Regions from separate parts of the Pseudoalteromonas sp. SA25 genome, predicted to be linked through region 2. Evidence: predicted binding sites of a transcription regulator. Region 2 holds the regulator's gene; the other holds the start of a gene.

Region 1 (7,135 bases), on a different contig from region 2:
CTTGTTGCCACAGCAATTGGTTACTTAGTGCAAATCCTGAGTATGAGTAGTTGAACTGGTTGCGTACTTGTTTAAAACGCCCTCTAATATCACTATCGTTATATAGGACGTTATTTTGATAAGAAAGGCGTCCATAGGTATTATTCATTAGCCCACCAGCTAAATTTATTTGGTAGCTGTTAAAATCTTGCTGCTGTTCGTCGGTACGATTTGTAGCGCTAAAAAGTAGTGATTGTTCGGCAATTTGAGTTCGGGCTGTAAATTCAAATTCTTGTTCATTGTTATTATTTTTTTCAACATTCGCATTTAATAATAATCGGTCAAACAAGCTTATGTTGGTACCAAATGCATACTTAAGTAGATCGTCATCCGTGTTTTTTTGACCTGATGTAGCAGTGTATACAGATATATTATCTGTAAGCCCTTGCTCATATCTACCCGCAACTTGCCAACCCTGACCCTGCGAGCTTGAAACATTGTTATTTAGTAACTGCTTGCCTTGTTCAGTAACCGACAATTCATAGTGACCTTGTCCCTGCTTAAGTTGATTTCCGTCCACAAAGTAATATTCACTTTTACGCTCAACTTGACCTTGAGGCCCATAAAAAATAAGCTCAAAATTATTAGCTCCAAATAATAGGTTTATATTATCAAAAATATAACGCCCATCTGCGAGGCTAAGCTGCTGGTCTATTAATATTTCATTACGATACAGCTCTACATCCCAACCTGGCTGTATAGCACCGCTTAAGTTAACTTGATTATTGACTATTTTTCTATTGGTTACATTATTAGAAACTTTAACACCTCGGGCATACTGACTACTGTAGCTATTACCCACTTGCGTGGCGATAACATCACCAAAAGATATTTCAGTAGGCATGAAGCTGTTTTTTATTTCTTTGTCTAAGTTTTGCTTTGTAAACGTTAACCTAGAGTTGGTAAGTAAGTCAGTACTTCGTCCAGACAAAAAATACTCTGCAGATAAATACGCAAAGTCTTGAGTGCCTAAAAGTGAATAGTTCGTAGAATGTCTATCATCGCTCGCGGTAAAATTTAGTTGTAAGTCGGCAACCGGAGAAGATAGCGCTTTATATGGGCTAGCTTTCCATGGCAGCGTAGGTGGCGATCTTTTGTTAGGTGATTTAAGGTTGCGCGACTGTCTGTATCTTTGTTGTTCAACCGGTAAGGGGCTCTCTGAGCTTATAAGTAATTCTAAATCTGGGTAATCAATATTAAACTCTAGATTTAAAGCATTATGTAAACTTTGAATATCTACATAAATATCATCTTCAATGGTAATTTGATTTTTTGCTAATAAGTAGCTCTGTGTAGGACTAGTAAATACAGCGGGTGTAACCGCTGCATTTAGAAAAAGAGGTTGTTGATTTGCTCCAACACCTTGAGCAATTCGATTGCTAGCATCAACATTCATTGCAAATTGTAGAATATCAAATAAGTCGCTTAAACTAACTTGTACACTTTGCTCGCTTTTAATTGCTGCAACTTCACCTAAGTAGTATGAGTTTAAATAAAGCGAAAGTATTAATAACTCGCCTGTGGCGATTCGCTGTTGCTGATTTTCTTTGTTTTTATAATCAATTACTTCAACGGGCTTAGTTAGCTTTAGTTCAATTGCGCGTAGTGTTGTTAAAGCATCCCCCACGGAAGAATTAGGATTAGCTATTACACTATTACTAAGCAAACTACTTATGCTTAGTAATAGTGCATACAATAAATTATTTAGCGTCATTCACTGTTAAAACATTAAGTGATTGTGAGGTTAAAGGCAGAGTGTATTGTGCAAATGTAAGGTCTTTATATTCTTGACTGCCTTCATATTTAAAAATGACTTTTCCTGCTTTATCTAAATTTTTGTCACTAAATAAACTAAGGGTTACAAACGCATTATCCACTTCAGGATAAATACTTAAATTACCAATTTCTGCAATTTTAACTTGCTCGTTATTACTATCAACAAAGTAAGCACTTAATTTACCGTAGCTACTAAACTTACCTTCTCGTTTTATATTCAATAAAAACTGAGGACGTTGATTGCTTTCATTTAGCACTAGCTTAGCTTGCTCTATGGCAACTTCTGGCTGTTTCATGCCTTTACGTAACAAAATAGGAATGCTGTAGCTCATAATCATATTAACTTTTATTGAGCTTGTTTTATTAGTATTTTCACCAGGCAATGCTTGAAATAGAAGATGAGAGCGGTACTCACCAGAAGCTAGGCCTTTAGGTTTACGTATTGCTATTTTTACTGTTTGTTTTTCACCAGGTGCTAAACGCATTTGTTTTGGTGACAAACGTGCCATTGAACTTAAACTTTCGCTTGTAGCCTCTGCCAACTGTATGTAGCCACCGCTAGGTTGCGCTTGCTTCTCACTCCATAAAACACGATATGTTTGATATTCATCACCCGTATTAATTACGGTAACTTTAGCGGTTCGTTGACGTTCATCAAAACTAATACGGGTTGGAGAGATAAGTAAATTTGCGTATGCATTTTTTCCTAAAATACATACACTCAGTGCGAGCAGCACTACAACTTTATAAAGCATGTTTTTCCTTTAGTAATCAATCGTAATTTCTAATTGGGTGTCAGTAATAAAACTACCATCTAAGTAACTTTGGCTAGTCCCTGTCGTTATTAAACGGCCACCTACTTTGAGTAAAAGCTCTCCAAACTCATCGCTAGTTTGCGTTCTTGGTAAATCCACTAATACAACCGAAAACTTGGCACTATTAGCTCCAAGTACTTCACTTTGCAATGTAGAGTCACTCATTTTGTTAAACGATATTTGAGTAAGCGGAGGTAAATCGGTAAATAAAAGTTCTGCGGGATTCCCCTCAGTTAATACGTAAATACTACCAAATGTGGTTGTTTCACCTTCATGGCTAATGGTTATAGAGCTTAAAGTATTATTTTGAGGGATAACTAAAGTGCCAAAATTAAGCGCTTCTTGTTGTATGCTTGCGCTATAGGCTTGCTCGCTAAACATTAACGAAAGCCAAGCAGAAACATACAAAAAGCGCATTGTTTGTTTAAACACTAATTAATATGACACTTCAATATTAAAGCTACCAGAATACTCACCATCAGGGTAATCCACACTTGATGCGTTTGATGAAGTAGAAAGAGTCGCGCCTATATTAAATGATACAGCGCCATCAACGCCAGCTTGTAGGTTGGGCGTAGCACTTGTATATAATCCACCAGCATTAGTACCGCTCGTTATAAAGTAAGTCCAAGCACCTACAGTAAAATCAGGTTCATTCAACCCTTGACCAGCTAAAGGTTGTACTAAAGTATTTACTGGGTCGCTAATGGTTAAAATAGAATTTGGTACTACATCTGACACACTAAAAGCACCCGCTTCACCACCTTCAATTATTGATATAGTTGCCACATTACCAGCAGCGTCTTCTTGCGAGGTAACATTAGTTGCATCAGGATCAGGATGAACTGTAAGCGTAGCTTGCAGATTGCCTGATGGATCTGAAATAGCACGAATAGTACCAAAATTTAAATCGTTATCTTTTGTGAGTACTACAGCATTTTGTACTGTTACTTTCGCTTCAAATGACTCTGTAGCAGCATAAGTGCTAAACGAGCTGACCACGGTGGCTACAGCTAATGCAGATAAATAAAACTTCATGCTAAATCCTTATAAGAAAATGGGCTTTATCAAATATTTGCCCAACTATAGTTAGTATCGACTATTAGTACAAATACTTTAATACTATATAAGTTTAAAAGGCCTAATTTATTAATTATATTGGTTTTCCGACAAAAGCAGCAATATTACATGCTTGATCAAGCTGATTAGCTAAATAACAAAACGCACTTACTTGAGCATCGTTTTTAAATGGACCTACACGTAATCCATACAAAGTCATATTATTATTTTTACGTTCAAACATAGTAAAATTAAATTGAGTAAATGCACTGGGGTATAATTGCTTAAGCCTTTCGACTCTTGCTTTAACAAGCTCTGGCTTTAAATACCAACCAAGCTGTGCTCCAATTTTAGTTTCATCTGTTAAGGTGAGTTCTGAATTTTGTAAGTTTGGTGTTTTTACTTCGGGAGTGTTATTTAGTGCCGTCGGTTCCAAATTCTGTGAAGGCTGATTACCATAGGTGATATCGGTTTTACTTTGCATGAGTAAAGGAGGGTTTTCAGTTAATTCACTTCGAGACGATAACGCCATAATTAACAGCTGTAAATCATCTTCCATAGCAGTTAAACGACCAATGCTTTCTTGCTGTAAGTGCCACTGCGAAACATACTCTTTTACTTGTTTATCAGTTATTAAAGAATGCTGCACGCTCTCGTTATTTACAGTTGCGCTGCTACATCCATATAAATAAAAAGATAAGAATAAAACTGATATTAAATGACAAGACTTAAAATACCGCATTGCAAAAGCACTCTACTAACCAAGATAATAAATCAAAGCAAATTTTGCGCCACTTTATAGCAACTTTTTAATTAAGTAGTCTATTTTGAAGTAAGAAAAGCCATATCGATAATAAGGCAAAATTTCATCATTTAGTTGGTATCACTAATTGCTGCTGCATTGCTCTACCTCCTGCATTCATGCAGTCGTATATCAAAAATTATTAGCAAAGTTAGCGTCAGGTCTAATCCTTCAAATTGATTAGGTATTATTGCAGATTGATATTACATACTGTGAGCTACAGCTTTACTGGCTTATCGGTGTAGTTACTTACTATGCAATCGAGTTTATATAACTTGAATACGTCACAGTCTGCTTTTGCATTTTTAAAGTTTTGGTAAGAGCCAAGTTTTAGCCTGTAAAACATTTTGTCGTTTATTTTGGCGGTTTCTACGTTAGTCAATATTTTGTCTCTAAACAACGGCGCTGCTTTAGTATTTAGCTCTTGCCATGCTTTAGCCACACCTTGCTCTGAGTCAACCGAAGCTACCTGTAAAGCAAATACATGTTTAGGTTTATTTAATTTTACAGTTTGTTTTTTATTACTGTAATTTTGTTTAACTTGTTGGCGTGATTTAACATTACGTGTGTTTCGTGGTGAGCGTACAGACTTGCTGCTATACCCTTGATTAGACTGCGCAATAGCTTTGCTGTTTATAATATCAATATGATTTACGAGGTAAGTTATTTCTTTTTCTAATCTTAAAATTCGCTCTATGCCTTCACGAGCTTGTTGCCACTGCATTGCGGCATCTTTTAGCTGAGCAAGTTCAAGGGCTGTAATTGATACGTAGTCAGGCGAGTTACTTTGAGGTTGTTCATCAATGGTTTTTATTTCAGGCGAGACGCTGCATGCTGTACCAAATAAAAGCATTAGCAAGCTAAGTAAAAGCCCAATGTTATTTTTTTTATATATAAACATGTATTAGTTGTCCTGAAAGCAGTGTTTTTACACTACATTTCAGTTAAACATTCTCACAAGAAAGCGTTTAACTTTATTTAAGCTGTGAGCTATAAAACTTAGCTCTTCGCATGCTTGTCAGTATTTCGTAAAACACAATGCTGCATACTCCACCCCTTCCTTGAGAGCATTATTTAATACAAATTCAATGCCAATTAACACAAACTTTACAACATAAATAACAATATGTCTGTAATGACTTAAAAACTTTTATTTTAGAGCTATTCCTTTCCTTACTTCTATCCTAATAAAACTCATGAAAAAGGCGCCGATATAGGCGCCTTTCATGTTTTCGTTAACTGTTAAATCAGTTTTTTAATAAATGATTTTAATTCATCGGCAAATTCATCGCGACGAAGTGCAAACTCAATCGTTGCTTTTAAGTAACCAATTTTACTTCCACAATCGTGGCTACGGCCTTTTATAGCGTATGCATCTACTTTTTCGTGTTCCATTAACATCGCAATTGCGTCAGTTAATTGAATTTCGTCGCCTGCACCTTGCGGAGTTTTTGCAAGTAACGGCCAGATATTTTCGCTTAATACGTATCGACCCACTACAGCTAAGTTTGATGGAGCTTCATCTACTGGCGGCTTTTCTACCATATTAAGAATTGGCGAGCTTTCACCTTGCTTTAAGTCAACATCACCTAAATCAACCACACCAAACTGGTTCACTTGTGCCATTGGTACTGGTTCTACCATAATTTGGCTGTGCTTAGTTTTCTCAAAATTAGCGATCATTTCTGCTAAGTTATCTTTTTTAAGATCGCTCTCTACATCATCAATAATTACATCTGGCAAAATAACTACAAACGGTTCGTTACCAATAATAGGCGCTGCACAACTAATAGCATGGCCTAAGCCTTTTGCTTCACCTTGGCGTACGTGAATAATGGTTACGTCTTTAGGGCAGATTGCTTGCACTTCGGCAAGTAGTTGCCGCTTAACACGCTTTTCTAAAGTAGCTTCTAGTTCAAAACTTGTATCGAAGTGATTTTCGATTGAATTTTTACTTGAGTGCGTTACTAACACTATTTCTTTAATTCCTGCAGCAACGGCTTCGTTTACTACATATTGAATTAAAGGACGGTCTACCACTGGCAGCATTTCTTTAGGAATTGCTTTAGTGGCTGGTAACATACGAGTACCAAGGCCAGCTACTGGGATCACTGCTTTCATTTTATGTTTTCCTTAATCTTTTATTATACTGAAAATGGATATTGAATCGCTTCGTGGCATTGATAGCCTATTACTTCAAAGTCGTCTCGTGTTACCCACGTTTCTATGTCTTCTAATGATTTAATTTTTGGATTAATTTTTAACTGAGGTGATTCAAATGGCTCACGCGTTAACTGCACGTCTCGCATCAGTTCAAGTTGGTTTTCGTAAATATGTGCATTAGCAATTTTATGATACGCCTTACCCGCTTTGTGGCCGGTAATTTGAGCCACTAACGCAAGCAACACAAAACACTGAATTTGATTGAAATTAAGGCCGAGCGGTACATCACAGCTTCGCTGGTATGACGTTAAATATAGCGTATCGCCAAGTAGCGAAAAAGTGTGCGTATGCATACACGGGCGCAAACAACCAAGCTCAAACTCACCTGGATTATAAAACGTGATTATTTCACCACGGTCATCAATGCCATTTTTTAAGTTATTAATAACTTTGGAAAGCTGATCAAGCGTTGAGCCATCTG
Region 2 (8,263 bases):
GTCGACTCGCTTGATCGTGGTCGAGTACGCCTTTACTAATTGCTATTTTTTTCAGTTTCTCAGCATCCATACCAGCGCCATCATCTTTAATGGTCAACAAAATATGGTCGCCTTCCTGAGACGCTGATAAAGTAACATTACCTGTTCTAGGCTTACCGGCAGCCTCACGAACAGCTGGCATTTCAATACCGTGGTCAACTGAGTTTCGAACTAAATGCACAAGCGGATCGGCTAGTGCTTCCACTAAGTTTTTATCTAAATCGGTTTCTTCACCTACAAGTTGTAAGTCAATGTCTTTGTTTAAGCTGCGTGCTAAATCGCGTACTACGCGAGGGAAACGACCAAATACCTTTTTAATTGGTTGCATTCGTGTTTGCATAACCGCGCCTTGAATATCAGCAGTCACTACATCTAAGTTAGAGATTGCTTTACCCATTGCTTCACTGTCTGAGTTGGTCGCTAAACTAACCAAACGATTTCGCACAAGTACTAACTCACCAACCATATTCATAATTTGGTCAAGTCGTTTTGTATCTACGCGAACTGTCGTCTCTGCTGCTGGTGGCGCTGATTTTTTAGGCGTTGCTGGCGCTGCTTTAGCAACCGGTTTTTCTACCGGTTTAGAAGCGGGTGCTTTTACAGGTTCTGGTTTTTTTACAGGCACACTCGTTTTTGCAGCTGGTTTAGCTGGAATATTGGGCTGTTTCACAGCTGGAGTGCTTTCTATTGATTTAGGTGCAGTGCCTTTGCCATGAAGTTCATCGAGAAGCGCTTCAAATTCATCATCACTAATTTCATCATCTGATGAATTAGCAGTATTTGACGCTGGTTTAGCTGATTCTACAGGCGCTTTAACTGCACTACTTTGCTCAGGTGCTTTACTCGCAACCTCACCAAAACTGCCAACTCCATGTAACTCGTCTAATAAGCTGTCAAATTCATCATCAGTAATATCACCATTAAAATCACTACTACTTGCTACTGGCTTTTCAACTGCAGGACCTTGTCCTTTACCGTGTAGTTCATCAAGTAAGTTTTCAAATTCATCTTCAGTGATTTCGTTTATTTCAGCGTCACTAACCGAAGGAGTTCCACTAAACATTTCATCAAATGCAAATGGATCTTCCTCATCAGCTATTGGCGTATCAACTACTTCATCAAGAGGTTGTTCAACGTGAGTTTCTGAAGCGACTCCGTTAAGCTCGGCTTCTGTTGGAGGTAGGCCCAAAATATGGAGGGTTTGAAGTAACTCAGGGTCTGCTGGTTCTGGCTTATCCCTATTTTGGATAGTCGCGAACATTTCATTAATAGTGTCGAGCGCTTGTAAAATAACATCCATTAACTCTGAATTGACCGTTCGCACGCCTTGACGTAGTAAATCAAATACGTTTTCAGCGCCGTGGCAAGCATCAACAAGTTCTGTCATAGCTAAAAAGCCTGCACCACCTTTTACAGTGTGAAAGCCTCTAAATATGGCATTTAGTAACTCGGTATCTTCTGGATTATTTTCCAGTTCAACTAACTGTTCAGATAAAAGCTCTAGGATTTCTCCTGCCTCTACAAGAAAGTCTTGTAAAATATCTTCATCGACTTCAAACATGCAGTTACTCTCCTCTTAGAAGCCCAAACTTGATAAAAGATCATCGACTTCATCTTGATCAGATACAACATCATTACGCGATTCTTTATCAATAATAGGGCCTTCAGGACCTGCTAAAGTTTGTGTGGCAACTGGTTCTTTTATTTTTTGTTGTTCTACTTTATTCGCTGTGTTGTCACTGTCATCTTGTTCAGCAAACGCTGTTAAAAGATGAAGTAAGCTTTCTTCTACTTCTCTAACAAGTTCTATAACACGGCGAATAACTTGACCTGTTAAGTCTTGATAGTCTTGAGCCATTAGTACATTTGTCATTAAGCTTTGAAGCTCATCCGTTTTATGATGAGAGTTATTCATAAACTTATCGATACTATGGCAAAGTTGTTTAAACTCACCAAGCTCAATCTCCCGGCTCATTAAACGATCCCATGTCGGTTTGATATGAGATATTTCATCTGCAAGTTGCTGAGCTATAGGTAAACTAGCCTCAACAGCATCCATTGTTTTATTAGCCGCATTTTCTGTCATTTCTATAACATAATTAAGCCGCTTTTTAGCATCTGGAATCGCATCTGTCGTTATGTTAGTTAAGCGAGTATCAAGCTCAAAGCTTTTAAGTGCTTCGTGCAGTTGACGAGTCAACTTCCCAACTTCAGCAAATAATTTAGACTGCTCTTGCGAAGCTGTCTCTAAAATCAACTGATTAGCTTTATCTTGCTCATCGTTTTCTAAATAAATGACGAGTTGACGAGCTTGTTCTAACGTTATTTGAGGCGCAGCTGGTGCTGACATAAGCCTCTCCCCCATCATTAGCCTAAGCGTTCAAATACTTTTTCTAATTTAGTTTTTAATGTTCCAGCCGTAAATGGCTTAACAATATAACCATTAACGCCAGCTTGCGCTGCAGCTATTATTTGTTCTTTTTTAGCTTCTGCCGTTACCATCAGTACAGGGATATGTTTTAACTTATCATCTGCACGAATTGCTCTTAAAAGGTCAATACCTTGCATTCCCGGCATATTCCAATCTGTAACCACAAAATCAAATACTTGATTTTGTAACATAGGCAAAGCTGTAGACCCGTCATCAGCTTCTTGAACATTAGTGAAACCTAAGTCACGTAATAGGTTTTTTATAATTCGTCTCATCGTTGAAAAATCATCAACTACAAGAATTTTCATGTTTTTATCCAAAACATCCCCCAGTGAGGTATTAACCTTAGTTTACTTACTACTAGTTTATCCAGTCATTGATTTTAGCTTTAAGCTTAATCATCGCCTGACCATGTATCTGACTTACACGCGATTCGCTTACATCGAGTATATGTCCTATTTCTTTTAAATTCATTTCATCGTTATAGTATAAAGAAAGTACCATTGCATCACGCTCTGGTAATGACTTTATTGCATTTAGCAAAGACTCATTAAACCGATCATTTTTAACATTATTAAAAGGTTTGTCTAGCGCTAAATCTTGGCCTACGGGAGTAATAACATCCTCATCTACACCAAGGTCTTCTATGCCTAATACTTTACTGGTATTAACATCATTTAAGATATGATGGTACTCATTGAGTGAAATTTCAAGTTTTTCAGCAACTTCTGTATCTGTTGGTTCGCGATTCAGACTGCTTTCGAGCCCAGTAATTGCTTCTGCAACTTGTCGGCTTTTACGGTGTACTGAACGAGGAGCCCAATCACCACGACGCATTTCATCAAGCATAGCCCCGCGAATACGAATACCGGCGAAGGTTTCAAAGCTTGCGCCTTTTGTTGCATCAAAGTTTTTTGAAGCTTCTATTAAACCTATCATTCCTGATTGAATTAAATCATCAAGCTGAACGCTAGGTGGTAATCGAGCAATTAGATGACATGCCACTTTTTTAACAAGTGATGCATGTTTCTCAACAATCACATTTAAGTTTTGTGTTGATTGATATCCCATAGCTCTATTCACCAATGTTGTCATAATTAGCCGTTTACTAGTTTCTCAATGAAAAACTCTAAATGCCCAGATGGTTGATTTGGTATTGGCCATTTAACTGCTTTTGTCGCCAGCGCTTTAAACGCGAGAGCGGCTGGCGAACTTGGAAAGAGCTCAACAATCACCTTTTGGCGACGTGTTGCTTTGCGCATATTTTCGTCATAAGGAACCGTTGCTACTAGCTCCATTGAAACATCTAAAAAGCGATCGGTAACTTTAGATAGTTTTGCAAACAATTCAGTGCCTTCACGCATACTGCGGACCATATTGGCAACAATTTTGAACTTATAAACACCGTGCTCGCGGCTTAATACTTTAATAAGTGCGTAAGCATCGGTTATTGATGTTGGTTCATCGCACACTACAACCATTACATCTTGTGCTGCTCGTGAGAAGCTTAGCACCATGTCTGAAATACCAGCGGCTGTATCTACAATTAAAATATCAAATTCGGTATTCAATTCGCTAAATGCACGAATTAGCCCGGCATGCTCAGATGGCGATAATTCAACCATACTTTGCGAGCCCGATGTAGCGGGTACAATTTTAATACCAGCAGGCCCTTCAACTAAAATCTCGTCAAGCTCACATTCACCTGACAAAACGTGTGATAAATTGCGCTCTACACGTAAACCAAGCATCACATCACAGTTTGCTAAACCTAAGTCAGCATCCAGCACTAATACTCTATTACCTTGTTGCCCTAGTGCAATAGCGGTATTTAGAGAAACATTTGTTTTCCCCACCCCACCTTTACCACCGGTTACAGCGATAACTTTTACGCCGTTGTTATTGTTTTGACTCATTTTGCGCAGGCCGCTTGCTTGATCTAATACTGTGTTAATCATACATCCCTACTGTACTTGGCGCCACTGCTTGGTGCCTTGAATGTTGTGCTTTTGTTCTTTTTAAATATAACTGCTCAGCCTTTTTCACTAGTTTTTCAGCATTTGCAACACGAATATCTTCTGGCACTCGTTGACCGTTAGTAAGATACCCTATTGGAAGGCGATTTTGAATCGCAATACTAATAATCTCACCCAAACTTAATGATTCATCTAACTTAGTGAAAATACAACCACTTAATTGTACTTTTTTAAAGTGACGTACTGTTTCTTGTAATACATTAATTTGTGCCGTCGCGCTTAGTACTAAGTAGCTGCGAATATCCACACGTTGGTTACGCATTAACGTGTTTAACTGCTCAGTTAAACGTAAATCTCGCTGACTCATACCTGCTGTATCAATTAATACTAGACGTTTATTTCGTAAATGATATAAAACTTCAGCTAATTCATTAGCATCTTTAACTTGCTTTACACCACAACCAATAATACGGCCGTAAGTAGCAAGCTGTTCATATGCACCAATTCTGTATGTATCAGTGGTTATTAAGGCCACTTTATCAGCGCCATATTTTTGTGCGCCTAACGCTGCAAGCTTAGCAACTGTTGTTGTTTTACCAACACCTGTTGGACCCACTAACGCATATACACCACCTTGGCGAAGTATTTCATTATTGGTTGTTTGCATTTGATCTTCGACCATCGTTAACAACGCTTTCCAGCCTTGCTTACGAGATACATCATCAGGTACAAAACATGCCATTTGTTGCGCTACTTCTTTATCAATACCCATACCGACTAAGCGGTCAACCATGCAAGCGCGTGTTGGATCGCGACGCGCCATATCTTGCTGCATTAAGCCTGATACTTGATGCTCAAGTAATTGACGAATTGCGTTCATTTCTTCACGCATTGTTGTCATTTCTTCGCTTTCATTATTGGGTGTTTGTTGGCGAGCAGTTACTGGACTATCTAAATCATCAAAGTCGCTGTCTAAATCATCAAAACCTAAGCTATCCGCTTGAGTTTGTGGACGAACTGGCGCTGCATTTTCAGGAGCAAACATATTTTTAGTACGCTGTTCCATAACTGGTTCTTGATAGTTATCGGTAGTATCAATACCTGATTGTGAAAACATTGATGCAAGTTCAGGGGAGCGAGGACGCGGTGATTGGCGCTCTAACAAAGCCTGTAGGCTGTCAGCCACTTTTGCTTGCGGCTCTGGTTTGGCACGCTGAGGCTCTGGTTTTACAAAATTATGCATACTTTGCTGTGGTGCTTGAGCACGCGGCTCTGCAGTACGTTGTGGTTGCGCTGCTACTTTAGGAGCTGCTTTGTCATAATCAACTGCCGCTACAATTTCTACACCGTTAGCCAGCTTCTTATTTGACATAATAACCGCATCAACACCTAACTCATCTTTAACTTCTTTAAGTGCTGTGCGCATATCTTTAGCAAAAAAACGTTTAATTTTCATGATTCAACCCCTGTTAAAATCTTATTGTTGGCCTACAGAGCTAACAATCTTGATCTGTCTTTCGTCTGGTACCTCTTGATAAGACATCACTCTCAATCCTGGAATGGTGTACTTAACAAAACGAGATAACACAGTGCGTAACATTCCTGACGTTAGCAATATAGAAGGTTCACCGGCCATTTCTTGATTTTGATGCGCTTGTGTCAATGACACTTGAAGTCGCTCTGCAAGTCCAGGCTCAATACCGGCACCTTCATCGCCTGCATTTTGTAATGACTGATGCAACATCTGTTCCAACTCAGGTGCCAAGGTTATGACAGGGATTTCTGATGACATGCCAACCGCATCTTGAACAATTAACCGACGCAGAGAAATACGCACTGCAGCCGTTAATACATCAGGGTCTTGGCTACGCGGACCATACTCAACAAGGGTTTGAACAATTGAGCGCATATCGCGAATAGCTACACCTTCATTCAATAAATTTTGCAGTACTTTTACAATTGCAGTTAATGGCAACACATCAGGTACTAGTCCTTCCACTAAGCGAGGATGGCTTTTAGCAAGCATATCAAGCAGGTTTTGAACTTCTTCATGCCCTAGTAGCAACGCCGCACTGTTAGTTAATAACTGGCTAATATGAGTGGCGACTACCGTGGCTGAATCTACAACGGTATAACCTAGTGATTGCGCTTCATCTTTTTGATCAGGCTTGATCCATACTGCATCAAGGCCAAACGCAGGATCTTTAGTTTCAACCCCTTTAATAGGACCAAATACTTGCCCTGGGTTAATCGCTAACTCGTCGCCATGTTTAAGTTCGCTTTCACCTGTTGAAACACCCATTAGCGTTATTCTGTAAGCATTAGGGTCAAGCTCTAAATTATCGCGAATATGAACAGGTGGTACTAAAAAGCCAAGTTCTTGAGAAAGCTTTTTACGTACACCTTTTATACGATTAAGTAACTCACCACCTTGAGATTGATCTACCAACGGAATTAATCTGTAACCTACTTCTAGGCCAATTACGTCAACCTGCTGAACATCATCCCAACCAAGTTCTTTTTGCTCTTGTTTATTGGCAATACCTGTTGCAGCGCTTCCGCCACTGGCGGCCTCTTCGGCTTCTGCTGCAGCGGCTTTTAACTTAGTTTGCTGTGTGTAGTAAGCTAAATAACCCAATAACGCACCTAAACTTAAAAAAGCAAAATGCGGCATACCAGGCACTAAACCCATGATGATCAAAATACCTGAAGCAATAAAGAGTGATTTTTCGTTACCTAGTTGTTTCTTAAATTGGTCACCCATATTGAGCGACTCATTTTGACGTGTTACAACAATCGCGGTACCAATTGAAAGCAGTAAAGAAGGGAGTTGAGCAACTAAGCCATCACCAATGGTAAGTAATGTATATACTTCCATTGCGTTGCCAAAACTCAAATTATGTTGAATCATACCGACAAATAAACCACCAACAATATTGATGATTAATATAACAATACCTGCAATGGCATCGCCTTTTACAAATTTACTCGCACCATCCATTGAGCCGTAAAAATCAGCTTCGCGAGTTACTTCCTCGCGGCGGTCACGCGCTTGCTCAGCACTGATAAAACCAGCGTTTAAATCGGCGTCAATTGCCATTTGTTTACCCGGCATTGCATCAAGGGTGAAACGTGCAGATACCTCAGAAATACGCCCAGCACCTTTAGTAATTACCACAAAGTTAATAATGATCAGAATTAAAAATACGACCAAACCAACTGCGTAGTTACCACCAATAACAACTGAGCCAAACGCTTCAATTACTTTACCGGCAGAATCACCACCATTATGACCTTCAAGTAATACAACTCGAGTGCTGGCAACGTTAAGCGCTAAGCGCATAATCGTAGCGATTAGTAATACAGAGGGGAATATACCAAACTCAACCGGCTTCATCGTGTAAACAGTCACGAGTAAAACCACTAATGCGAGGGCAATATTAAACGAGAAAAGGATATCGAGTAAAAATGGCGGTAACGGTAAGATCACCATTCCCAAGGCTGCAAGCACAAGCAAAGGAGTACCTACCCCTTTGGCATAGTCTTTTTTGTCTCTGTTAAGTTGTTGTAATACCGCTTTAAAACTCATAATTCTACAATTTCAAAAAATTGACACTACGTAGAATTTGCAATAACTATTCCAAGTTACTAAGTTAACGGTTTAATACTTGTAGGCATCGGGGATTGGGAGCTTATTATTAAGTTTAGTTGGGCGTTTTCCGCGCCCTTTATTAAAGCGCTTAAGCTGAAATACATACGCTAAAACTTGCGCTACTGCAGTAAATAGCTGATCGGGTATTTGCTCTCCTACTTCAGC

The links. Region 2 encodes FliA, which starts transcription of late flagellar genes. Its sites were predicted from a motif close to CTAAAGNTNNNNNNNNNNNNGCCGATA; they were not measured.
Region 1: GQR45_RS16140 (DUF4402 domain-containing protein) is a predicted target of FliA. The motif match lies at 3,724-3,750, and genes of this name have one in related genera.

What each region holds. Positions count from the first base shown of each region.
Region 1 is NZ_WTKV01000021.1:38,888-46,022, forward strand. Features, by position in the region: gene GQR45_RS16125 (hypothetical protein) at 1-1,705, opposite strand, end outside; gene GQR45_RS16130 (fimbria/pilus periplasmic chaperone) at 1,740-2,570, opposite strand; gene GQR45_RS16135 (DUF4402 domain-containing protein) at 2,580-3,062, opposite strand; gene GQR45_RS16140 (DUF4402 domain-containing protein) at 3,066-3,668, opposite strand; gene GQR45_RS16145 (SPOR domain-containing protein) at 3,784-4,338, opposite strand; gene GQR45_RS16150 (SPOR domain-containing protein) at 4,709-5,392, opposite strand; gene galU (UTP--glucose-1-phosphate uridylyltransferase GalU) at 5,734-6,612, opposite strand; gene GQR45_RS16160 (thymidylate synthase) at 6,636-7,135, opposite strand, start outside.
Region 2 is NZ_WTKV01000005.1:37,459-45,721, reverse strand. Features, by position in the region: gene GQR45_RS05460 (chemotaxis protein CheA) at 1-1,600, opposite strand, end outside; gene GQR45_RS05455 (protein phosphatase CheZ) at 1,616-2,389, opposite strand; gene cheY (chemotaxis response regulator CheY) at 2,407-2,790, opposite strand; gene GQR45_RS05445 (RNA polymerase sigma factor FliA) at 2,831-3,541, opposite strand; gene GQR45_RS05440 (MinD/ParA family protein) at 3,568-4,428, opposite strand; gene flhF (flagellar biosynthesis protein FlhF) at 4,421-5,902, opposite strand; gene flhA (flagellar biosynthesis protein FlhA) at 5,924-8,035, opposite strand; gene flhB (flagellar biosynthesis protein FlhB) at 8,108-8,263, opposite strand, start outside.